3 regions of the Acidovorax sp. FG42 genome follow, and region 3 is predicted to be linked to each of the others. Evidence: predicted binding sites of a transcription regulator. Region 3 holds the regulator's gene; each other region holds the start of a gene.
The links. Region 3 encodes FNR, which switches genes on or off when oxygen is low (the NO sensors DNR and NnrR bind a similar motif). Its sites were predicted from a motif close to TTGATNNNNATCAA; they were not measured.
Positions count from the first base shown of each region.

Region 1 (7,762 bases), on a different contig from region 3:
CCACGCGCGTGCGGCCGATGAACGGGATGTTGGTGGGCGTGGCGGGGCGCAGACCGGTCCAGTACTGCGGGTTGCCGCCTTCCTCGGGCGTGCGGGTGTCGCACACGCCGGGAAGGATGGCCTCGATGCGGCGCGAGAGCATGTGGCAGCGGGCGCGGGCCAGGGAGCTGTCGAGGGTCAGGTCCCAGCCATTCAGTTCGATGGTGCCCGCCACGCGCAGGAAGTTGCCCAGGCGGCTCATGGCGATCTTCTTGCCGTCGTCGATGGTGGAGACCATGGGCGCACCCTCGGGCTTGAGCAGCGGGAAGGTCGCGCTGTAGCCCTTGCCGGGGTAGATCGGCAGGTCCACGCCCACGCTGCGCAGCAGCGGCGCGCTGTACGAGCCGCAGGCCACCACAATGGCGTCCGCCTTCAATATGAAGTCTTTTTTGCCGCTTGCGATAGTGGAATTTGGCATGACTGCTACTGAATCAATAGCGTTGCCAATCTTGTTCAGACGCAGTACATCGTGGCCGTACAGGAACTGCACGCCCCGTGCCGCGCAGCGGCGGGCCAGTTCTTGGGTGAAGACCCGCGCATCGCCGCTCTCGTCGGTGCTGGTGTAGGTGCCACCGGTGATCTTGTCGCCGTAGGCCTTGAAGGCCGGTTCGATCTTGAGCAGCTCGTCGCGGCTGACCAAGCGGCGCTGCACGCCGTGCTTGCGCATCAGCTCCACGGCATGGCCTGCGGCGTCGAACGATTTCTGGTCGGTGTAGAAGTGGGCAATGCCGCGTTCGAGCCGGTTGTATTCGATGCCGGTGGTTTTCACCAGGTCCTTCAGCGCGGCATGGCTGTAGGCGCCCAGCGCCACAATCTGCTGCACATTGCGCTCGAACGCCGCGTCGTTGCACTGCGCCAGGAACTGCAGACCCCAGCGCCATTGCTGCCAGTCCATCTGCGGGCGAAACAGCAGCGGCGCCTCCTTGTCGAACATCCACTTGAGCGCCTTGAGCGGCGCCTCGCGGTTGGCCCAGGGCTCGCAGTAGCTCACCGAGATCTGCGCCGCGTTGGCAAAACTGGTTTCGAGTGCTGCATCGGGCTGGCGGTCGATCACGATGACTTCGTGACCGCGTTCCAGCAGGTGCCACGCTGTGCTGATGCCGATGATGCCGGCGCCGAGAACAATGGTTTTCATATGCGGAATGCCTTGTGAGCCTTTGTGTGCCACACGCCCCAGTGCGGGACACGATGGGGCGCAGTGTGCGCGACATTGCATTCAACTAAAAGCAAAATTAAACTTACTCCAAAAACATCAGCGCGCCTAATGAATAGAGCTGCGGAGACAACCCTCTTTTGTTCGAGTCCGAGACCATGAGCACCTACGATCCCGCCGCCCTGGAATGCCTTGCCGCCATCGTTGAAGAGGGCGGCTTCGAGCGCGCTGCGCAGCGCCTGAACGTCACGCAGTCGGCCGTCTCGCAGCGCCTGCGCGCGCTGGAGGCGCAGGTGGGCTCGGTGCTCATCGTGCGCAGCCGCCCGCTGCGGCCCACGTCGGCCGGCCAGCTGCTGCTCAAGCACACCAAGCAGATGCGCCTGCTGCGCGCCGATCTGGAGCGCGACCTGCAGGAGCTGGCGCCCAGTGCACCGGGGGGCTCGCGCGAGGACGAGCGCATCTCGATCGCCATCAACGCCGACAGCATCGCCACCTGGGCCATGGGCGCGCTGCACGACCTGGTTCGCCAGCGCCTGCCGCTCGAAATCATCGTGGACGACCAGGACTTTACCCAGGAATGGCTGCGCTCGGGCCAGGTGCTGGGCTGCGTGACCACGCTCAAGCAGGCGCTGCGTGGTTGCAAGATGGTGCCGCTCGGGGCCATGCCCTATGTGGCGGTGGCGTCGGCCAGTTACGCACAGCAGTACCTGCCCCAGGGGCTCACGCCCCACAACTTCCGCGATGTGTCGTTTTTGTCGTTCAACCGCAAGGACGACATGGCGGCCGAGTTTGTGGCCCGTGCGTTCGGTCTCAAGCGCGTGGCGCTCAACCACTTGTTTGTGCCGGGCTCCGAGGCGCAGATGCGCGCAGTGGCCGCTGGCTGGGCCGTGGGGGTGATGCCCGAGCTGATGGCGCGGCAGGCGCTGGCCGACGGCAGCATGGTGGACCTGGCTCCCGGCCGGTCGCTGCCCATCCAGCTGTACTGGCATTGCTGGAACCTGGAGTCCGAGTTGCTGGATGCGTTGTCGTCGGCACTGACGAGCGCTGCGGCCCAGGCGCTGGTGTCCTAAGAACCTGTTCAAAGGCCGTCTGGCTGCGCCCCTGCGGCGGGGTGCGCGGCACGTTTTGTGCTGTCAAAAACGTGAACGACGTAGTTGCATTGCAACTTCGTCATTTATTTTTTTACTGCAATGTATAAAATGGACGCCATGCAAACGCCGCAACCCAAAGTTTCGTTCAAGGAGCAGATGCACCAGGCCCGCGAGGATGCCATCCTCCAGTCCGCCTGCCGCCTGCTGGGTGAAAAGGCCTTCGACGCCATGACCATGGACGACGTGGCCAACGCCGTCGGCATCGCCAAGGCCAGCCTGTACAAGCATTTCTGCAGCAAGGAAGAACTGTGCAGTGCCGCCATGGTGCAGATCCTGGGGCGTGTGCAGACCTACTTGGCGGGCCTGCCCGCGGACATGCCGCCGCTGGAGAAGCTGCATGCGCTGGTGCGCTGGTCGCTGGAACGTCTGCTGACCAACGAGATGCCCCTGCTGCCCAGCCGCAACTCCACGCTGCGCGCGGTGCTCATGGCCAACAAGGACTACCTGAACGGACTGGTGGCGGTGAGCGACCAGATCGGGGAGTGGATCACCCAGGCCCAGGCACAGGGGGTGATCAGCCCCACGCTGCCGCCGCTGGTTGTGCTGTACACCTTGTATGCGCGTGCGTGCGACCCGGTGGTGAGCTTCCTCAAGGAAGGCGGGCAGTATTCGGACGCCGAAATCGTGGACCTGGTGGTGCGCACCTGTTTTGACGGACTGGCAGCGCGTTGACATGGCGGCACGATAAGCCGCATCGATAAAAAAGCCCGGCACGCCGGGCTTTTTGCTGTGTGGGTGCTGCGCCGGTGGGGGCGCGCAGCACCTGGGGTCCTGTCACTTCGGCAGGATGACCTTGTCCACCACGTGGATCACGCCATTGCTGGTGAACACGTCGGTCGCCACGATGTTGCTGGTGCGCATGTTCTGGTCGGTGATCACCAAGCTGGAGTTGATGGTGAAGGTCTGGCCCTGCACGGTGGTGATGGCGGTGTTCACAGGCACTTCGGCCTTCAGCACGCGCGCGGGCACCACGTGGTAGGTCAGCACCTGGGTGAGCAGGGTCTTGTTGGCCAGCAGCGCGTCCTTGGTCACGCCCAGCTCGGTCAGCAAGGCAGCAAACGCCGCGTTGGTGGGGGCAAACACGGTGAAGGGGCCAGCGCCTTGCAATGTGCTCACCAGGCCGGCGGCCACCACGGCCTCGACGAGGATGCTGAAGTCCGGCAGGGCCGAGGCAGTGGCCACGATGTCCTTGTCGGCGGGCAGCAGCACCTTGTCCACCAGATGCACCACGCCGTTGCTGGCCTGGATGTCGGTGCTGGTGATGGTGCTCACGCGATTGCGGCCGTCGGTGATCTTCAGGCCGTTGTTCGACTCGATCTTGAAGTAGCCGCCCGACACCGGCGTGATCGCCTTGCCCAGGGGCACATCGGCCCGCATCACCTTGCTGCCCAGCACGTGGTAGGTGAGCACGGCGGTCAGCAGGGGCTTGTTGGCCAACAACGCTTCCTTGGTCACGCCCAGTTCGGTCAGCAACGCGGCAAACGCTGCGTTGGTGGGCGCGAACACGGTGAGCGTGCCCGTGCTCAGCGTGGGCGCGAGGCCGGCGGCGACCACAGCTTCGACCAGGATGCTCAGCTCGGGGGTGTTTTGGGCCAGCTCGACGATGTTGCGCTGGGGCTCGTCGTCTCCGCCCCCACAGGCTTGCAGCAGGGTGGTGCTGGCGCCCAGGGCGGCAGCCATCAGGACGGTGCGGCGATTGAATACAGTGTTCATGGCGGCTTCTCCTCGTGAATGGAAGGTGGCTGAAAAGAGCGGTGGTGCCAGTGGCTTACTTGGGCATCAGCACCGTGTCGATCGCATGGATCACGCCGTTGCTGGCGGCCACGTCGGTGGCAATGACCTTGGACTGGTCGACCATCACGCCCATGCTCGTGCTCACGGTGAGTTCCTGGCCTTGCACGGTCTTGACCTTGCCGGCCTTCACGTCGCTGGCCATGACCTTGCCGGGCACCACGTGGTAAGTCAGCACCTTGGTCAGTGCGGCCTTGTCGGCCAGCAGGCCGTCCAGCGTGGCCTTGGGGATCTTGGCGAAGGCTTCGTCGGTGGGAGCAAACACCGTGAATGGGCCGGGGCCCTTGAGGGTGTCCACCAGACCGGCGGCCTGCACGGCGGCCACCAGGGTCTTGAAGTTGCCCGCCTTCACAGCGGTATCGACGATGTCTTGCGCCATGGCGCTGAAGGTGGCGCCAGCGGTCAGAGCGAGTGCAATCAGGGTCTTCTTCATGGGTCGTTCCTCTCGGTTTCGATGGAATTGACACGCCAAGATGGGCGTGGCGCGAATGTATAACCATTTGGTACGAAAGTAAACTGATTGGTTATTCAATAACCACTTAGTCGTAACGAGATGAAAAAAAGCCCTGCAAGGCAGGGCTTTTGGATGGTGTTGCGCGGTTGCGCAGCGGAGCTGGACGTTCAGCGAACGATCAGTAGCGGCACCTTGCTGTGCGCCAGCACCTGGGTGGTCACCGAGCCCATCACCAGCGTGGCGATGGCACCATGGCCGTGCGAACCCATGACCAGCAGGTCGAACTTGCCGGTGTCTGCCACCTTAGCGATGGTTTCGCCCACCGCGCCGACCTTGACGCTGCGCTTGGCATCCACGCCGTGGCGGCCCAGGAACTTGCACACCGGGGCGAGGATTTTTTCGGCTTCTTCGGCGTGGTAGTTGTCCACCACTTCCTTGCCCAGCGCGGCGCGGGCGCGGGGAGGCAGCGGGGCCTGCACCGTCAGCACGGTGTAGGTGTGGGTGCCGCCCAGCAGTTCTTCGTGGGTGGCCAGGTAGGCCAGCATTTTCTTGGTGTAGGCGCTGCCATCGACAGCAAGCAGGATGTTCATGGTGTTCTCCGAAAAGGGATGGGGCAGACTACTCTGCGCGGGTGCCTGTTGTCTTGACCTGGGTCATGTTGTTCTGTTCGGCGCGTGGCGGATTCGTACGAACCGCATGCTGATCATACGGTGACCACGCAGCGCGGCTGAAACGCTGCCTGCTCGCCCTTGCGTGCGTAACCGAGCGGGTTGGCCACCACCCGGCACTGCCAGGGCGATCCGTCGCTGCGCTGGCCCTGCACGGTGTAGTCGCTGGGCGCATGCAGGTGGCCATGCAGCCACAGCGGGGTGTGCATCAGCAGGTCGTCCAGTGCGTTGCAAAACCCTGCTGTGCCAGGCACCAGACCGTAGCGGGGGTCGGCGCTGCGCAGGCTGGGCGCAAAGTGGGTGACGACCACGGTGGGGCCGTCAAAAGGCTGCTGCAGCACATCGCGCAGCCACTGCTGGCAGACCAGCGCCTGCTCGCGCATGGGCTCGGCCAGAAACGGCTCTGTGTGGCGCGTGCCCCCGGTCTTGCGCAGGTAGAAGTTGGCCGCGCGAAAGGCCTTGTCCCGCAGCTTGAGCCGGCGCGTGAGGTCGGTCGTGCCCTCATGGTCGGCCAGTGCGTCGAAATCGCTCCACAGCGTCGTGCCGACAAAACGCACGCCTTGCAGCACCAGGGTTTCGCGCTCCAGCCACACAATGCCCAGTCGCTCGCAGGTCTGGCGCAGGCGCAGGTGCGCGGCATCGAAGTCCTGGGCGTCGTACTCGTGGTTGCCGGGCACAAACAGCACGGGGGTCGGCCAGCCTGCATATTGGGGCAACGTCGAAAACCGGGCCAGGCCGAAGTCGTCGTCGTCCAGTTGAGAGCCCTGCTGGTAGGAGCCCACGTCCCCCGCCAGCACCAGCACATCGGCGCCGGGGGCGGGTTCGGGCACAAAGTGCGGGTGAGCCTCCAGATGGAGGTCGGAGAGAAGCTGGATATTCATCAGATTGGGCGCAGATGGGTGCAGTCTACGGCGTGCCGTGCAGGTCCTGCCCGGGGAAGGTGCGTCGCGCTGACCGCGCGAGGGCCTGCAGCAGCCAGGTCATCGCGGCCTGCTGGGGGCCGCGCCGGCGCCACAGGGCATCTACGTGCACGGCGGGCACGTCCAGCGGCAGGGCCCGTTGCACCAGGGCGTCGGCAATGCCGGTCACCGGCACAAAGTGGCGTGGCAGCACGGTCAACAGGTCCGAGCCCGACACCACCCGCCCTGCCGTGAAAAACTGATTGACCGTGATCACCACCTTACGCTCGCGGCCCAGCGACGCCAGGGCTTCGTCGATGAAGCCAAAAGGGCGGCCCGAAAAACTCACCAGCATGTGCCGCGCGGCGCAGTAGGTGTCCAGCGTCAGCGGGGCGTCGGCCAAAGGGTGGCCCTGGCGCATCACGCACACGTATTCGCCGTCGTACAGTCGGCGACTTTCAAAGGCCACCACGCCGCCCGATTGCGCCCGCGCGGTGAGGTCGGCCAGCGCTGCGGGAAAGTAGCCCACGGCCATGTCGGCCGCCTCTTCCTCTAGCAGGCGCCGGGGGTCGCGCGTGGTGAGCGGCAGCACGCGAATGGAGATGCCAGGGGCTTCGCGCTCGATGATTTCCACCAGGGCGGGCACCAGCGTCGCCGCCGTGGCATCGGCCATGGCCAGCACAAAGGTGGACTCGGCCGTTGCCGGGTCAAAGTGACCGGGCGCCAGGGACTCCTGCAAATGGGCCAGGGCCTCGCGCACCGGCGGCCACAGGGCCAGTGCGCGCGGCGTGGGCTCCACCCCCTGGCCGCTGCGCACCACCAGTTCATCGTCCACCACGTCCCGCAGGCGCCGCATGGCGTTGCTGACGGCCGGCTGGGTGATGGAGAGCTTGTGCGCGGCCCGGGTAAGGCTGCGCTCAGCCATCACCTCGTCAAAGACGCGCAGCAGGTTCAGGTCCAGGGAGCGGAAGTTCAGAGGGGTCATGGTGACCCTACAGCATATTCATCACTGATATGAATATCAATGATTCAAAATATAAACTTGAACATGCAAAGGGTAAACCCTAATATCACCCCATCGCCCGGCAATCTCGCCACAAGCGTTAGAAAAGGGAAACCGAAATGACCGCCTTTGCACACGTTGAGTACCCCACCGAACACCCCGGCGTTGTCCGCGCCGAAAACGCTGCCGCCGCCCTGAAGAGCGCTGCCGCCCATTTTGACGGCGCGCGTGGCGCAGCCTCCTTGCTGCTGGCCGCCGTGGTCTCCGCGCTGCTGGTGGTTGCCAACCAGGTGATCGACACTTGGACCGAAGGCCACCTGCTGGCTGCCTGGATGGTGCTGTGGCTCGTGGCCTTCGCCGCGCTGGCCCTGCTGACCAGCCCTGCCCGTCGCGCCGGTGTGGCGCTGCGCGGTTCCGCGCTGGCTTGGGCCGAAAGCCGTCGCCGCGCCGCTGAAGACCAGCGCACCTGGCAAGTCGCCCTGAAGGACCCCCGCATCATGGCCGAGCTGAACCACGCAATGGGCATTCCCACCGTGGACAGCATTCGCAAGTACTACTGAACTGAGGGTTTAGCGCAGCACACGCTGCGCAATCCAGCGAATTT
Region 1 is NZ_JBMDJM010000001.1:65,690-73,451, reverse strand. It holds gene ACODSM_RS00330 (D-amino acid dehydrogenase) at 1-1,174, opposite strand, end outside; gene ACODSM_RS00325 (LysR family transcriptional regulator ArgP) at 1,351-2,262, shown strand; gene ACODSM_RS00320 (TetR/AcrR family transcriptional regulator) at 2,392-3,015, shown strand; gene ACODSM_RS00315 (fasciclin domain-containing protein) at 3,118-4,056, opposite strand; gene ACODSM_RS00310 (fasciclin domain-containing protein) at 4,112-4,567, opposite strand; gene ACODSM_RS00305 (universal stress protein) at 4,756-5,178, opposite strand; gene ACODSM_RS00300 (metallophosphoesterase) at 5,292-6,137, opposite strand; gene ACODSM_RS00295 (LysR family transcriptional regulator) at 6,163-7,140, opposite strand; gene ACODSM_RS00290 (hypothetical protein) at 7,278-7,718, shown strand.
Region 1: ACODSM_RS00305 (universal stress protein) is a predicted target of FNR. The motif match lies at 5,232-5,245, and genes of this name have one in related genera.

Region 2 (7,762 bases), on a different contig from region 3:
CCTCGCCATCCTGGGCCAGAACGACGCGGTGTACCGGCAGTTCGAACGCAACGTGCGGCGCGAATACTTCTTTGTGCGCTGGCCGCGCTATGTGGCGGGGCGCAGTGCGGTGCTGCGAGGGTTTCTGGACCGTCCGCACATCTACGGCACGGACTACTTTGCGCAGCGCTACGAGGCCCAGGCGCGCGTCAACCTGCAACAGGCGCTGAGCGCGCTGGGCCAAGGCCAGCTGTACCAGTAGGCAATTGGAGCCAAAACGGCCCGCAGCGCTAGTGAATCATGCACCAGCAGCTACACAAAATATAGCAATCACTGAGCAGCAGACCCGCGACGAACAGGCATGGCCACGGGCTTTTCAGCTGCCGCATCGGATGGCGCCGCGCAACTGCCGCAGCTGCTGCACCCACCATCGCTCGCGCGACAGCCCGGCGACCGGACCAACCCCGGGTGGACCTTGCCCAACCCCTGGCGCCAGCGCCCAGGCAGGTACCGCCAGAGCACATAGAGCGCCGCAGCGAGCACGATCAGACCAACGATGAATTGCTGGGCCATCACAACGTTTCTCCTCAGCCCCCGCCCAGCGCCAGCGCCACGCGGTAGGTCACAAAGCTGGCGGCATACGCCATGGCAAACAGGTACCCCACCATGAGCAACGGGTAGCGCCAGCCATTGGTCTCACGCCGCACGGCGGCGATGGTGGAGATGCACTGCGGCGCAAACACATACCAGGCCATCAGCGACAGCGCGGTAGCCAGCGACCACGAGCCCGCAATCAGCGACCCCAGCTGGCTGGCCACCTCGTCGCCCGTGGCGGACAGCGCGTACACCGTGCCCAGCGCACTCACCGCCACCTCGCGGGCCGCCATGCCGGGTACCAGCGCAATGGCAATCTGCCAGTTGAAGCCAATGGGCGCGACGATGACCTCTAGCAGGCGACCCAGCTGGCCTGCCAGGCTGTAGGTGATGGCGGGCTGCGTGGCGCCTTCTGGCGCGCCGGGGTACGTGGACAGGAACCACAGCAACACGGTGACGGCCAGGATGATGCCGCCCACCCGCTTGATGAAAATCACCGCCCGCTCGTACAACCCGTAGGCCAGGCCCCGCACGCTGGGCCAGCGGTACGCGGGCAGCTCCATCATCAGCGGCGTGGCGCGCGTGTCGCTGCGGGCCAGCTTGGCCACCGCCGCCACGGCCATGGCGCTGACGATGCCCGCCACATACAGCGCAAACAGCACCACGCCCTGCAGGTTGAACACTCCCGCCACGGTGCGCTCTGGGATGAAGGCCGCAATCAGCAACGCATACACCGGCAGGCGCGCCGAGCAGGTCATGAGCGGGGCGATCATGATGGTCACCAGCCGGTCGCGCCAGTGGGTGATTGAGCGTGTGGCCATCACGCCTGGCACGGCACACGCGAAGCTCGACAGCAGCGGAATGAACGAGCGGCCCGACAGGCCCACCGTGCCCATCACGCGGTCCAGCAAGAACGCCGCGCGCGGCAGGTAGCCCGAGTCCTCCAGCGCCAGGATGAACAGGAACAGAAACAGGATTTGCGGCAAAAACACCAGCACCCCGCCCGCGCCCGCCAGCACCCCGTCGGTCAGCAGGCTGCGCAAGGGGCCGTCCGCCATGTGGGCGTTGACCAGGGCTGCCAGCCAGCCCACGCCATCTTCGATCCACGACTTGGGCAGCTCGGCCCAGCTGAACACCGCCTGGAACATCAGGAACAGCGTGGCCGCCAGGATCAACATGCCCCACACCGGGTGCAGTACCACCGCATCGATGCGGTCGTCCGTTCGCAGGCTGACCACCGGCACGCGCACGGCCTGGTCCAGAATGCGCCGCACCTCCTGATGGGTGCGGATGACGTCGTTTTGCGCCTCCAGATCGCTCGCATCCAGGCGCGCCGCCGCATCGGGCGCCACCACCGGGCGCTGCAGTTGCTGCAGGTTGGCGCCATCCAGCCACTGCACCAGCTCCTGGGCGCCGTTGCCGCGCACGCCCACGGTGGCCAGCACGGGCATGCCCAGCTCGCGCGACAGCGCCTCGCGGTCGATGGCGATGCCCTGGCGCTCAGCCACGTCCATCATGTTGAGCACCAGCACCATGGGCAGGCCTAGGGCGCGCGCCTCCAGCACCAGACGCAGGTTCAGGCGCAGGTGGGTGGCATCCGTCACGCACACCAGCACATCAGGTACCGGCTCGCCCGCGCGGCGCCCGCGCACGATGTCGCGGGTAATGGCCTCGTCCACACTGTGTGCATGCAGGCTGTAGGCGCCCGGCAGGTCCAGCACGCGCACGCGGCGGCCGGCGGCGGTCTGTAGCAGGCCCTCCTTGCGCTCCACCGTCACGCCCGCATAGTTGGCCACCTTCTGGCGCGCGCCGGTGAGCAGGTTGAACAGCGCGGTCTTGCCGCAGTTGGGGTTGCCCAGCAGCGCCACGCGCAGGGGCGCATCGGCGGCGGTGGGTTGCACAGAGGCCTGGGCGTTCATGCCGCCTCCTTGGCAGGCAGGGTGGCGTCATCCAGCGGCTGCACCTGCACCATGGAGGCCTCCTGGCGGCGCAGCGCAAACGTGGCCTGCCCCACCCGCACCGCGATGGGGTCGCCGCCCCAACCGCCGCGCGCGACCACCTGCACGGTTTCTCCGGGCAGAAAGCCGATCTCCAGCAAGCGCAGCAGCATGCTGTGCTCTTGCGCGTCCTGCGCGGGCAACAAGCCCGTGACCCGGCCCAAGGCGCGGCGCGGCAACTGGTCCAGCCGCGAGGACAGGCTCTGCTGCGTAGGAAGATGCAACCGCGCCGCAGCGCCATCGTCCATGGTTTTCATGGTGCTGGCCTCGATACAAATAATAGTGATTCTCATTCTACCAATATCTGTATCGCAGTGGTCGCCGTCGCAATCTCTCCTTGATGCAGCGCAAGCTGCAGTGCCCCTTGCCCTGCCGGGCAGTCAGTCACATGGCTCAAACCGCTTGCACTCCGCCGTAACGCGGATGGACGTGAGCGTGTTTTCGCCGTCGATGTGCCGGGCAGTGAACTGCACCCAGGACCCCTGCGAAATGCCGTGCAGCAACGCGGGGTTGGCCACCCGGAAGGTCTGTGTGGTGAATGGCAACTTGGCGCGGGGCAGCAGCTTGAGCCGCACAAGCGTGGCGTTGCCGCCCGCATCCATCTCCACCGACACCAGCCGCGCACGGGTGTAGACCGGAGCCGCTGGGGCGGCACCCTCTCCAGCAGCCGAGGCGGCGCCCGCTGGTGCAACGGGCTGGGCACCCGCCGCACCCCACACGGCGGCCAAGGCCAGTGCGGTGGCAACCCCGCAGCCGCGCTGCCCCCAGCGGGCAAGCAACCCAGTGACGGCCTGCCCCATCAGAACGCCCATGCGCCCAGCTGGTAGTAGTCAAAACCGCTGGACCGCCCACCCAGGCATTGGGCGAGGAAGTCCTCGGTCTTGCGGTACATGGTGAGGTTGTTGGGCCAGCGCTGGTTGCCATGGCCGTCCCCTTTGAAGGTGACGTAGTCCACCTCTTTGCCCGCCTTGCGCAGGGCCGCCACCATCCACTCAGACTGCTCCAGCTTCACGCGCGGGTCGTTCACGCCGTGCATGATGAGGATGGGCTTTTGCGCATGCTCCGCCCGGTACAGGGGCGACTTCGCATCCATGCGCGCACGGTCTTCCGGCACGGCCGGGTTGCCCACATAGCGGTGCCACCAGGGCAGGCCCAGCTCCCAATAGGGCGGAGCAGCTTCCAGCAGGCGTGCGATGTCCGTCACGCCCACCACATCCACGGCGCACGCAAAGACTTCGGGCGTGAAGGTGGCGCCCACCAGGGCCGAATAGCCGCCGTAGCTGGCGCCATAGATCGCCACGCGCTGCGGGTCGGCCACGCCGCGCTCCACCGCCCAGCGCACGCCGTCCACCAGGTCGTCGTGCATGCGGCCTGCGAACTCGCCCCGGGCCTTTTCCATGTGGTTGCGGCCGTAGCCGCTGGAGCCCCGGTAGTTAACCTGCAGCACCGCATAGCCCCGGTTGGCCAGAAACTGCTGCATGGCGCGGCTGGTGGCGCCATCGCCCCAGCGGTCACGCGCCCAGGGGCCGCCATGCACCAGCAGCACGGTGGGCAGCCGCTGCGGCGCCGCCCCCACGGGCAGCGTGAGGTAGCCGTGGATGGGGAGACCATCGCGCGCGGTGTAAGTGATGGGCTGGGTGGGCGCCAGATCCTTGGCAATCAGGCTCAGCCGGTTCTCGCCCAGAAAGCGGGGGTCATGTCCATCACGCAGCAGGTAGTTGCGCGTGCCCCGGTCGGTGGCCACCGCCACCGTGAGCACCTTGTCGGTCTGGTCCAGGCTGGTCACCAGCACCTCTGCAGGCTTGTCACCGGCCAGCGCAGACAGCCGGGCATCCAGCGCAGGGTCGAACACCTTGCGCGCGGGGTAGCCCGGCATGAAATGCGCCAGCAACGGCTCACGGGTGCGACGGCTGAGTGTCACGTGGTCCAGGTCCACATCGGGCGAGGCAAACCACTCTTCTTCGGCGCCCGTGGTCAGGTCCAGCCGCACCAGCGCCAGCTTGTCTCGTCCCCGGTTCGACAGGGCCCAGGCCTTGCGCCCCTCGTCGTGCAGGCCAAAGATATTCAGCGTGTCCCACCGGCTGCGCTCTGCCACCGTCACCCAGGTGCCCTGTGCTGTGCCGGGCCGCTCCAGCAGCACTTGCTCGCCCTGGATCTGTGCCCGGGCGCGCAGCTGGCCCGTGGTGTCCACGCCCCACCAGTTCACGTTGCCGGGGTTGGTGGCCAGCAGCACCGGCGCGCCACCTGCCGGGTTCACGCGGTACAGGTCAAACACCTTCTTGTCGCGCTGGTTGGAGGTGACGATGAAGTCGGGCGAGGCATCCACCGCCTCCGCAAAATGCGCCACTGAACGCGGTGCAGGCATCAGCTCGCGCAAGTCGGTACCGGGGCCCTCGACCGCGCCCGCATAGATGCGGGTGTTTTCATCGCCCGTGGGGTCGGCCGTGATGCCGAGCCAGCGGCTGTCGGCACTGAAGCGAATGGCGCGCGCACGGATGCGAAACGCCTTGGCGTCGCCCCCATCGATGGACTGCACCCAGATCGCAGGCACCACGCCATCGGTGCCAAACCAGGCAATGCGCTTTCCATCGGGCGACACACGGTAGCCGCCGGTGGACTGGCGGCTGGCGACGAAGTCGCGCACGGGGATCAATTCGGGCAGCTGGGCTCCTGCCAGTGCGGGATGCGTCGGGCCGCTGGCGCAGCCCGCCAACAAAACTCCCGACAACACCGCACACCACCCTATCCATCTTGACGCCATGGAACTCCTCCTCATCTCGTACAACATGGCGGCATTGTGGAATGCCCAACCTTTGCGCCAGCCAAAGGGCCGGGCCGGCACACCGGCACGCATATCGCAGCGTGCTGTGGGCGAAGTGCTCCGCTACAGCGCCTCGGTACGCGCCTCCAGCGCTCTGACCACCGCCACCATGTCCTCCTGCCCTAAGCCCATGTCAGCGGTCTGCGCGAACAGTGCGTGGCACGCATCCAGCAGCGGCGATGCCAGCCGTGCATTGCGTGCCGCGTGAGCCACGAGCTGGTTGTTCTTGAGCACGTCGTGGATGGCGGCCTGCACCTCGAAGTCGCGCGCAACCAGCTTGGCCAGCTTCACCTGCGACACGCTGCTCGCCATGGGGCCCGCATCCAGCACCGAGCGGAACAGCTCCATGTCCAGACCGTTGCGGTCGGCAAAGTGCGCGGCTTCGCACAGGCCAGTCACCATGGTGATGAGAAAAAGGTTCACCGACAGCTTCATCAGCAAGGCCGACGGCACCGACCCGCACACGAAGGTGGTGCGGCACATGGGTGCCAGCAAGGGCTGCACCGCCTGCACGCTGGCCGGGTCGCCCGCCAGCATGCCCACGAGCTGTCCGGCCTCCGCCGGCTTGCGCGAGCCCGAAACAGGCGCCTCGACATAGCGCCCGCCGGCGGCCAGGATGTCCTGCTCCAGCGCCTTGGAATATTCGGGTGAGGTGGTGCCCATGTGCACGATGGTGCGGTCTCGCACCTGGGTGGCAAAACCCGGCGTGCCGCGCTGCAGTGCCTCATCCATGGCCGGTTCGTTGGCCAGCATGAGGATGATGACCTGCGCCTGCGCGCAGACCTCGGCGGGTGTTGCGCCCACTTGCGCGCCAGCGGCGCGCAGAAGCTCGCATTTCTGGGGCGACCGGTTCCACACCCACAACGGGGTGCCGGCCCGCGCCAGGTTCAGTGCCATGGGAAGGCCCATGACGCCCAGTCCGATAAAGCCAATCTGCATAGGAATACCTTTCTTTCTGTCAGCGGAGGGTTGACTGCAGTGCAGCGCCCGTCCATGGCGCCCTGGTGGGGCGGCTGGGGCGTGCGCTGCGCCCACTCTACCCAAAGTGGCGCCCGCGGTGGCAGGGACTTCTGTGCCTGCCCTCTGCATTTGGCATGGCTTAAGCTGCCGCCCGCCACAATCGCCCCATGCACATCCTGCTCATCGAAGACGACCTGGACCTGGGCCGGGCGCTGCAGTCCGCGCTGAAGGTGGAGGGCCTGACCAGCGAGTGGCTGCGCCGCGCGGTGGACGCCCCGGCCACGGTGGATGCCACCACCATCGACTGCGTGCTGCTGGACCTGACGCTGCCCGACGGCAGCGGCTTCGATCTGCCAGCGCTGGCGCAACCAGGCAGGCCAGGGCGGGCAGGTGCCCATCATCGTGATCACGGCCCGCTCGGCCGTGGAGGACCGGCTGGCGGGCCTGGACGGTGGGGCGGACGACTTTGTGATCAAGCCCTTTGCCACGGCCGAGCTGATGTCCCGCATCCGCGCCGTACTGCGTCGCAGTGCGCGCCAGGCCAGCGAGCGCTGGGTGCTGGGCGAGCTGGTGATCGAGCCGCGCCGCCATGCGGTGCAACGCAAGGGTGCAGTGCTGGATGTGTCGCCCCGCGAGTTCCAGCTGCTCCTGGAACTGGCGCGCGAGCCCGGCGTGGTGGTGTCCAAAAGCGTGCTGTCGCAGCGGCTCGACCCGCTGGGCGAGCCCGTGGACTTTGCCGCTATTGAAGTGCATGTGTCCAACCTGCGCCGCAAGATCGGTGCGGAGCTGATCCGCACGGTGCGGGGCGTGGGCTATCTGCTGCAAGCATGACCACGAAGATGAAACACGCGTTGCGCAGCACATGGGCCTGGCTGGCCGAACCCACGCTGATGCGCCGCAGCGTGGCCTCGGTGCTGGTGGCGTTTGTGGTGGTGTGGGCTGTGCTGCTGGGCTACAACTTCGTCAACTACAAACACACCATCACCCGAGACCCCGGCCTGATGAAATACGGTGACGCGGTGCTGGACTCGCTGGCCTCTGTCACCGACCCCGCGCACGCTGCCACGGCCGTGGCGGCCACCGACCACTGGACCAATATCCGTCGCCGCCAGATCGGGCTGCTGCCCGGGGTGCAGATGCACGAGCTGCTGGATGCGGCATCGGGCCAGCGCGTGTTTGCATCGCCGGGGCTGCAGAACGTGGCCGTGCCGCCCGCCACACCACGCGCTGAGCCTTTTATTGAAGAAGCCGCCCTGCAAGGCCGGTCATTCCGCATCTACACCGGCCGCCATGCGCGCTGGGTGCTGCGGGTGTTCGAGACCAAGCGCACCGACTCCAACTTCCTGCAGTACAACGGCCGCGCGCTGCTGCCCTACCTGCTGCTAGCGTCACCCTTTGTGCTGCTGGCGGT
Region 2 is NZ_JBMDJM010000008.1:168,515-176,276, forward strand. It holds gene ACODSM_RS11050 (HD domain-containing protein) at 1-241, shown strand, start outside; gene feoB (ferrous iron transporter B) at 567-2,492, opposite strand; gene ACODSM_RS11060 (FeoA family protein) at 2,489-2,818, opposite strand; gene ACODSM_RS11065 (copper-binding protein) at 2,951-3,382, opposite strand; gene ACODSM_RS11070 (S9 family peptidase) at 3,370-5,331, opposite strand; gene ACODSM_RS11075 (NAD(P)-dependent oxidoreductase) at 5,455-6,330, opposite strand; partial or broken gene ACODSM_RS11080 (response regulator transcription factor) at 6,519-7,182, shown strand; gene ACODSM_RS11085 (sensor histidine kinase) at 7,191-7,762, shown strand, end outside.
Region 2: ACODSM_RS11060 (FeoA family protein) is a predicted target of FNR. The motif match lies at 2,908-2,921, and genes of this name have one in related genera.

Region 3 (7,762 bases):
TGGATGGCGGGCCGCAAGAAGGTGGTGGCCACCTCCGACAACACCACCGGCCACGTTTGGGATGAGGACCTGGTCGAGATGAACAACCCCCTGCCGCGCTGGTGGGTGTGGCTGTTTGTCATCACCATCGTCTTTGGTCTGGGCTACCTGGCCGCCTATCCAGGCCTGGGCAGCTTCACCGGCAAGCTCAACTGGACGCAGAAGGGCGAGTACGAAGCCGAAATGGCCAAGGCCAAGACGGAGCTGGAGCCGCTATACGCACGCTTTGCCTCCATGAAGCCTGAAGACGTAGCCGCCGACCCCCAGGCCCACGCGATAGGCGAGCGTTTGTTCATGAACAACTGCGCACAGTGCCACGGCTCGGATGCGCGAGGCAGCAAGGGCTTTCCAAACCTGACGGACAACGACTGGCTGCACGGCGGCACGCCCGAGAAGATCCGCGAGACGCTGGAGAAGGGCCGCATCGGCAACATGCCTCCCATGGCAGCCGCAGTGGGCTCCCCGGAAGACGTGCGTAACCTGTCGCACTACGTGCTGAGCCTGTCGGGCAGCCCCCATGACTCGCTGCGCGCATCGCTGGGCAAGGCCAAGTTTGCTGCCTGCGCAGCCTGCCACGGCATGGACGGCAAGGGCAACCAGGCGCTGGGCGCGCCTAACCTGACCGATGACATCTGGCTGCATGGCTGGGGCGAGGCCGCCATCACCGCCATGATCAACAACGGCAAGGTCAACCAGATGCCTGCACAGGCCGAAAAGTTGACCGAGGCGCAGATCGGCGTACTCTCTGCCTATGTGTGGGGCCTGTCGAACAAGCAGGTGGCTGCACGCTGACCTGGCTGCCGGGCGGTGCGTGAGACGCACTGCCCGGGTTTCCGTTTGAAGGCACCCCTTTTACGCCTTAATTCCGTTCACAAAGCGACACCATGAGCACACCCAGCGAGCCGGCTCGCAAGGTCATCCCGATTACGCCAGTCGCGGCAGATGCGTCGTCTGCGGGCGAGATCATCTCGCTGTACGAAGCGCAAAAGAAGATCTACCCGCGTTCCATCAGCGGCCTGTTTGCGCGCTGGCGCTGGGGCATGGTGTTTCTTACGCAGCTGGTGTTTTACGGGTTGCCGTGGTTTGAGTGGGGCCAGCGCCAGATGGTGCTGTTTGACCTGGGGGCTCGCAGGTTCTACATCTTTGGTCTGGTGCTGTATCCGCAGGATTTCATCTACCTCACCGGCCTTCTGATCATTTCGGCGTTGTCACTGTTCCTGTTCACCGCAGTGGCCGGGCGTCTGTGGTGTGGCTTTGCGTGCCCGCAGACGGTGTACACCGAAATGTTCATGTGGATCGAGCACAAGATCGAAGGCGATCGCAGTGCCCGGCTCCGCCTGGACAACGGCCCCTGGACGTTCGAGAAGATCCGCAAGAAGTTTTTCAAGCAAGTGGTGTGGATCGCGGTGGCCCTGTGGACCGGGTTCACTTTTGTGGGGTACTTCGTCCCCATTCGCGAGCTGGGCAGCGAGCTGCTGGCGTTCCAGGGCAGCTGGCAGATTTTCTGGGTGCTGTTCTACGGTTTTGCCACCTATGGCAATGCGGGCTTCATGCGCGAGCAGGTCTGCAAGTACATGTGCCCTTATGCGCGTTTTCAAAGCGCGATGTTTGACAAGGACACTTTGATCGTTACCTACGACCCTGAACGTGGCGAGCAGCGTGGCCCACGCAAGAAGAACATCGACTACAAAGCCCAGGGCTTGGGTGACTGCATCGATTGCTCGCTGTGTGTGCAGGTCTGTCCCGTGGGCATCGACATCCGCAAGGGTTTGCAGTACGAATGCATCGGCTGCGGCTTGTGCGTGGACGCCTGCAATACCGTGATGGACAAGATGCAGTACCCGCGTGGGCTCATCCGCTATTCGACCCAGAACGGCGTTGCCAAGCACTGGACGCAGTCGCAGATGTTGCGCCGCGTGCTGCGCCCCCGCGTGCTGATCTACAGCGCCGTGCTGGTAAGCCTTTGCGTGGCCATGTTGGCCAGCCTGGTGGTGCGCACACCGCTGAAGGTGGATGTGGTGCGGGACCGCGCTGCGCTCTCGCGCATCGTGGCGGGTGGCAAGCTGGAGAACATTTACCGGCTGCAGATCATGAATGCCACCGAGGGCGAGCAGCGTTATCGCATCAGTGCGCGGGGCCTGGAGGGTCTCGAAGTGGCTTCCGAGGCTGAAGTGGACATTGGCGCGGCAGAGTCTCGCTGGGTGGCCGTGCGTTTGCAGATTCCCTATGGTTCCGCTACGCCCGGGTCGCATGCCGTTCAGTTTGATGTGCAGGCCGTAGGAGCAGCGGCCCATGTCACGGAGAAATCCGTGTTCCTTGTACCGCGCTGAGCGGTATTCCGGTGGGGCCCTTCGGGGCCGCACTTTGACCGATATTGTTGAGGAGTAAAGCACCATGTCTTCAAACCCTGCCATTGCAACCCAGGCGGTAACCGTACCCTGGTGGAAGTTTGGCCATGTGTGGCTGGTGATTGCCGGGCCTCTGATCGTGATCGTGGCGGGCTTTGTGACGCTGTGGCTAGCGATTTCGCGGCCCGACCCCGTGGTGGCGGAGGACTACTACCGCCAAGGCATCGAAATCAACAAGACACTGGTGGCGCCGGAAAAGAGTCTGGCGCCGGCCCTCAAGGCCCGCAACCATGCGGCCACCCCTGTGCAAGACCAACCACGCTGAAACCCCAGGGTCGCACACCCTGGCGACCCCGGCAGCACCAGGAGACAGAACCTATATGTGGACGCAACGCCTGATGTGGATTGCATGGCCCGCCTTTTTGATGGCGGGTGTGCTGGAGATGCTGGTTTTTGCCATGGTGGACCCCCAGGACCTGCACTGGTTCGGGCAGCCTCTGGCGCTGTCGAGGCAGGGGGTGTACACCCTCGCATTTTTTGTGTTCTGGGCCATCACCATGGCCACCAGCGCATTGACCACGCTACTGTCCATGTCCCCGTTTGAGGTCAACCGCTGTCCCGTGCCCGACGGGGAGCGCCCTGACGATTGCCGCAAGACATCGTCGTCTTGCTCCTGAGCCTTTTTCGCCGGTTCATGCGGGCATGCGCTGCATGCCGTTTTAGAAGGGACCGTAGGGCTTTTGTACCGCCCAGACCCTCAGCCGACGAGGGGCCGTACTCAGTGGCAGGTCTGCTGGCTGTTCACAATGCGTCGCAGGGCATCGGTGTCAAGGATGCGCACATGGCGCTGTTTGACTTCCACGATGCCTTCTTCCACAAATTTGGAGAAGGTGCGGCTCACTGTTTCAAGTTTGAGGCCCAGGTAGCTGCCGATCTCTTCGCGCGTCATGCGCAACACCAGTTCTGATTGCGAGAAGCCCCGTGCATGCAGGCGCTGCACCAGGTTGAGCAAGAAGGCCGCCAGGCGCTCCTCGGCACGCATGCTGCCCAGCAGCAGCATCACACCATGTTCGCGCACGATCTCGCGGCTCATGATCTTGTGCACGTGGTGCTGCAGGGCCGTGACTTCGCGGGACAGTTCTTCGATGCGGTCGAAAGGCATGACGCAGACCTCGGCATCTTCCAGGGCCACCGCGTCACAGGTGTGGTGGTCATTCACGATGCCGTCCAGCCCGATGATCTCCCCCGCCATCTGAAAGCCCGTGACCTGGTCGCGACCGTCTTCGGTGGCCACACAGGTCTTGAAAAAACCGGTGCGGATGGCGTACAAGGACGTGAAGGACTCGCCATTGCGAAACAGCGTGCCGCCGCGCTTGACCTTGCGGCGGACAGCAACGACCTCGTCAATGCGCTGCAGTTGCTCTTCGTTCAAGCCCACGGGCATGCACAGCTCGCGGAGGTTGCAGTTGGAGCAGGCGACTTTGATGGTGAGCGGGTTCATAGACACATGGGCTTGGGTTAGCGGTCAAGCATATCGCGCTTGCCGTACACGAACCTGAATACAGAGCGCGGGCAAGCGGCTGACCTTCATCAAATTGTCGCCGTATCGCTTGCGGGTTCACTTGATGCAGGTCAAGGACATGTCCCAGAGCCTACGGCACAGTCAAGGTGTACGCAAGGAAATTTCCCCATGACTGCTGTTTCGCCAGACCTTCTGCGCCGCTTTGACGTGCCAGGGCCCCGCTATACATCCTATCCAACGGCCGACCGTTTCGTGGAGGCGTTTGGTCAGGAAGACTATGTGCTGGCGCTGCAACAGCGCCGCTCGGGCACGCTGGCCAAGGCCATGCCGCTGTCCCTGTACGTGCACATCCCGTTTTGCGAATCCCTGTGCTACTACTGCGCCTGCAACAAGATCATCACCAAGCACCATGACCGCGCCGAGGTCTACTTGCGCTACTTGAGCCGCGAGATCGACCTGCACACGGCGCACTGTGGCGTAGGACAGGTGGTGAGTCAACTGCACCTGGGGGGAGGCACACCCACCTTCCTCTCCGATGCGGGCCTGCGGGAGCTGATGGCCATGCTCAAGCGCAGCTTCACGCTGGCGCCTGGGGGGGAATACTCGATCGAGGTGGACCCTCGCACCGTCAATGCAGAGCGTCTTGCACTGTTGGCTGAACTGGGTTTTAACCGGCTGAGTTTTGGCGTGCAGGACTTTGATGCCGAAGTGCAGAAGGCTGTGCACCGCATCCAGCCTGCCGAACAGGTGTTTGCGCTGGTTGAGTCTGCGCGTTCGTTGGGCTTTGACTCGGTGAACGTGGATCTGATCTACGGCCTGCCGCGCCAGACGCCCGAGTCTTTTGACCGCACGCTGGCCCAGGTGGCGCAACTGCGGCCTGACCGCATCGCCCTGTATGCCTATGCGCACCTGCCAGAGCGTTTCAAGCCACAGCGTCGCATCATCTCTGCGGAGTTGCCCACGGGCGGGAGCAAGCTCTCCATGTTGTCGCGCTCGCTCGATGCCTTCATGGATGCTGGCTACGTGTACGTGGGCATGGACCACTTTGCGCTGCCCACCGACGCCCTGGCCGTGGCCAAGCGCCAGGGGCGCCTGCACCGCAATTTCCAGGGCTACAGCACGCAGCCGGACTGCGATTTGATCGGCCTGGGCGTATCGGCCATTGGCCGTGTGGGGGCAACCTACAGCCAGAACTCCAAGACGCTGGATGAGTACTACGACTTTCTGGACCAGGGGCGGTTGCCCGTGGTGCGGGGGCTGGCGCTCACGCGCGACGACCTGGTGCGCCGTGCGGCCATCATGGCCCTGATGTGCCAGGGGGAACTGCTGTTCGAGCCGATGGAGCAGGCATGGCTGATCGACTTCCGCCAGTATTTCGCGGCGGAGTTGGCCCAATTGGAGGGCATGCAGGAGCAAGGGCTGGTGCGCGTTGGGCCAGAGGGCATTGAAGTGACTGCGACCGGTTGGTTCTTCGTGCGGGGCATCGCCATGGTTTTTGACCGCTATCTGCAGGCAGACCGCAACCGCGCCCGGTTTTCGCGCATCATCTGATACCTATGCTTGCCACGGTCGGCTGGACTGCTCTGCTCATGGGACTCGCTGGCGGGTCCCACTGCCTGGCCATGTGCTCCGCGCCCTGTGGAGCGCTCGTGGGGCAGGGCGGCGCGCCACTGGCGGAGGGCAGTGCCGAGCGGGTGGTGCGCTGGGCGCCGCGTGGCGGCGTACTGCAGCGCACCGTGGCCTTTCATGCGGGGCGCCTGGTGGGCTATGCCAGCGCCGGGGCACTGGCAGCCATGGCCATGGACAGTCTGGCATGGCTGACCCAGCAGACCACTGCGTTGCGTCCCGCCTGGACGCTGATGCACGTGGCAGTGATGGCCTGGGGGCTCATGATGATGGTGCAGTCGCGCCAGCCCGCCTGGGTGGAACAGGCTGGCCGCTCCGTGTGGGCGCGTGTTCGACCGCTGGTCGGAGCGCCAGGCGGCGTGATGGCGGCGGGGGTCCTGTGGGCCCTGATGCCTTGCGGGTTGCTCTACTCGGCCCTGTTGGTCGCGGCGCTCAGTGGAGGGCCACTGGAGGGGGCCCTGACCATGGCCCTGTTTGCCGTGGGCAGCGGGGTCTGGCTGGTGGGCGGCCCCTGGGCTTGGAGCAGCCTTCGCAATCGCCTGAATCTTGCGCGAGCTCAGTGGGGCACGAGGGCCGCAGGCGCCATGCTGTGCGCGGTCGCTGCCTGGGCATTGTGGATGGATCTCATTTACAAGCCATCGCTCTGGTGTCGCTGAGCGGGCGGCGCTGATTTGTCCTGTCACCCTTAATCGCCCGGTGGTTCCAAGCGGGGCGATGCCTCAGCCCAGGGGGCTGCAGTGCTCCAGTCAGGCCCGATTTCTGCCAAGTGTTGCCGGATCGCTGCGCGGTCTGCCGGTTCTTCGCCACGTCACTGGAACTGGTGATAATCTGCGTAACTATTGGTGGCATTGATGTCGCCATGTATCGTGCGCCTGACGTGAACTCATCCATCCTCATCGACATCAGCCAACTGCGTGTCGGCATGTACATCCAGCTCGACGTGGGCTGGATGCACCATCCGTTCCCGACCAGCAGTTTCCGGGTGGCGTCGTCGGAACAGATCGCCACCTTGCGCGAGCTGGGGTTGACCGAGGTACGTTACGTCCCCAAAAAGAGCGATCCAGAACTGCAGGAGCTGGTGCCTGCTGCCTGGAGCGTGCCCGAGATGACAGCCCCACCGCCCAACGGCCTGGATGCGCCCGGGCCTGGGACGGCCACTGTCGTGGACCCCGAGGCGCAGCGTCGCCGTGAGCTGCTGGAAGCACAAAACCGGGCCTTGGCCGCCTGCAATCAGCGTTTCTCAGAAGCCACCCGTCAGTACCAGTCCATGGAGCGCACGGTTTCCGAGCACCCCGACCAGGCCAGGGCCAAGGGGGAAGCGCTGGTTTCGGGGTGTGTTACCGAACTGCTGGAAAACGGCGACTCTGTCATTCGGCTGCTGTCCGAGGGCGTGGGCGAGCGCAACGGATTGCATCCGATCAATGTGATGGTGATTTCGCTGCTGCTGGGGCGATCCCTGGGCATGAAGAGCGAGGAGCTGCACGATCTGGGTGTGGCCGCATTGATCCACGACATCGGCAAGCTCAAGCTGCCGCCCAATCTGCGCCAGCCCACCCCGTCCATGATCCCGATGGAGCGCACACGCTACGAGACCCACGTGGCGGAATCCGTTGCCCTGGCCAAACGCATGGGGTTTGCGGATGCCGTGCTGACGGCCGTGGCGCGTCACCACGAAATGTGCGATGGCAGTGGTTTTCCGCAGCGTCTGAAGGGGCCCGATCTGGGGCGCATGAGCCAGGTCCTGGCGCTGGTCAACCAGTACGACCGTATGTGCAACCCGGCGATGGGGGTGACGGCGCTGACGCCCCACGAGGCGCTTTCCGTCATCTTTGCCCAGCTCAAGGCCCGTTTTGATTCGGTGGTCCTGGGGGCTTTCATTCGCATGATGGGGGTCTACCCGCCCGGTTCCATCGTGCAATTGGTCAATGACCGGTATGCCATCGTGGCCTCGGTCAACTCGTCGCGGCCGTTGCGGCCCAAGGTCATCGTGCACGACCCGCGCGTACCCAAGGATGAAGCGCCGATCCTGGATCTGGAAACTGTCCCTGAACTGGGCATACGGCGCAGCCTTAAGCCCGCACAACTGCCGCGTGACGCGCTGGACTACCTGTCACCCCGACAGCGGATCTGTTACTTTTTTGAGCGAGCGGTCAGTCCCGGCCCTGACGAGGCTGCGGCGTGAACGATCTCCAATCGCTCGGGTGGCTGGATGGCCTGCAGGAGGCCG
Region 3 is NZ_JBMDJM010000014.1:76,039-83,800, forward strand. It holds gene ccoP (cytochrome-c oxidase, cbb3-type subunit III) at 1-831, shown strand, start outside; gene ccoG (cytochrome c oxidase accessory protein CcoG) at 924-2,369, shown strand; gene ACODSM_RS15355 (FixH family protein) at 2,434-2,712, shown strand; gene ACODSM_RS15360 (hypothetical protein) at 2,768-3,064, shown strand; gene fnr (fumarate/nitrate reduction transcriptional regulator Fnr) at 3,166-3,888, opposite strand; gene hemN (oxygen-independent coproporphyrinogen III oxidase) at 4,078-5,460, shown strand; gene ACODSM_RS15375 (sulfite exporter TauE/SafE family protein) at 5,466-6,191, shown strand; gene ACODSM_RS15380 (cyclic di-GMP phosphodiesterase) at 6,413-7,717, shown strand; gene ACODSM_RS15385 (EAL domain-containing protein) at 7,714-7,762, shown strand, end outside.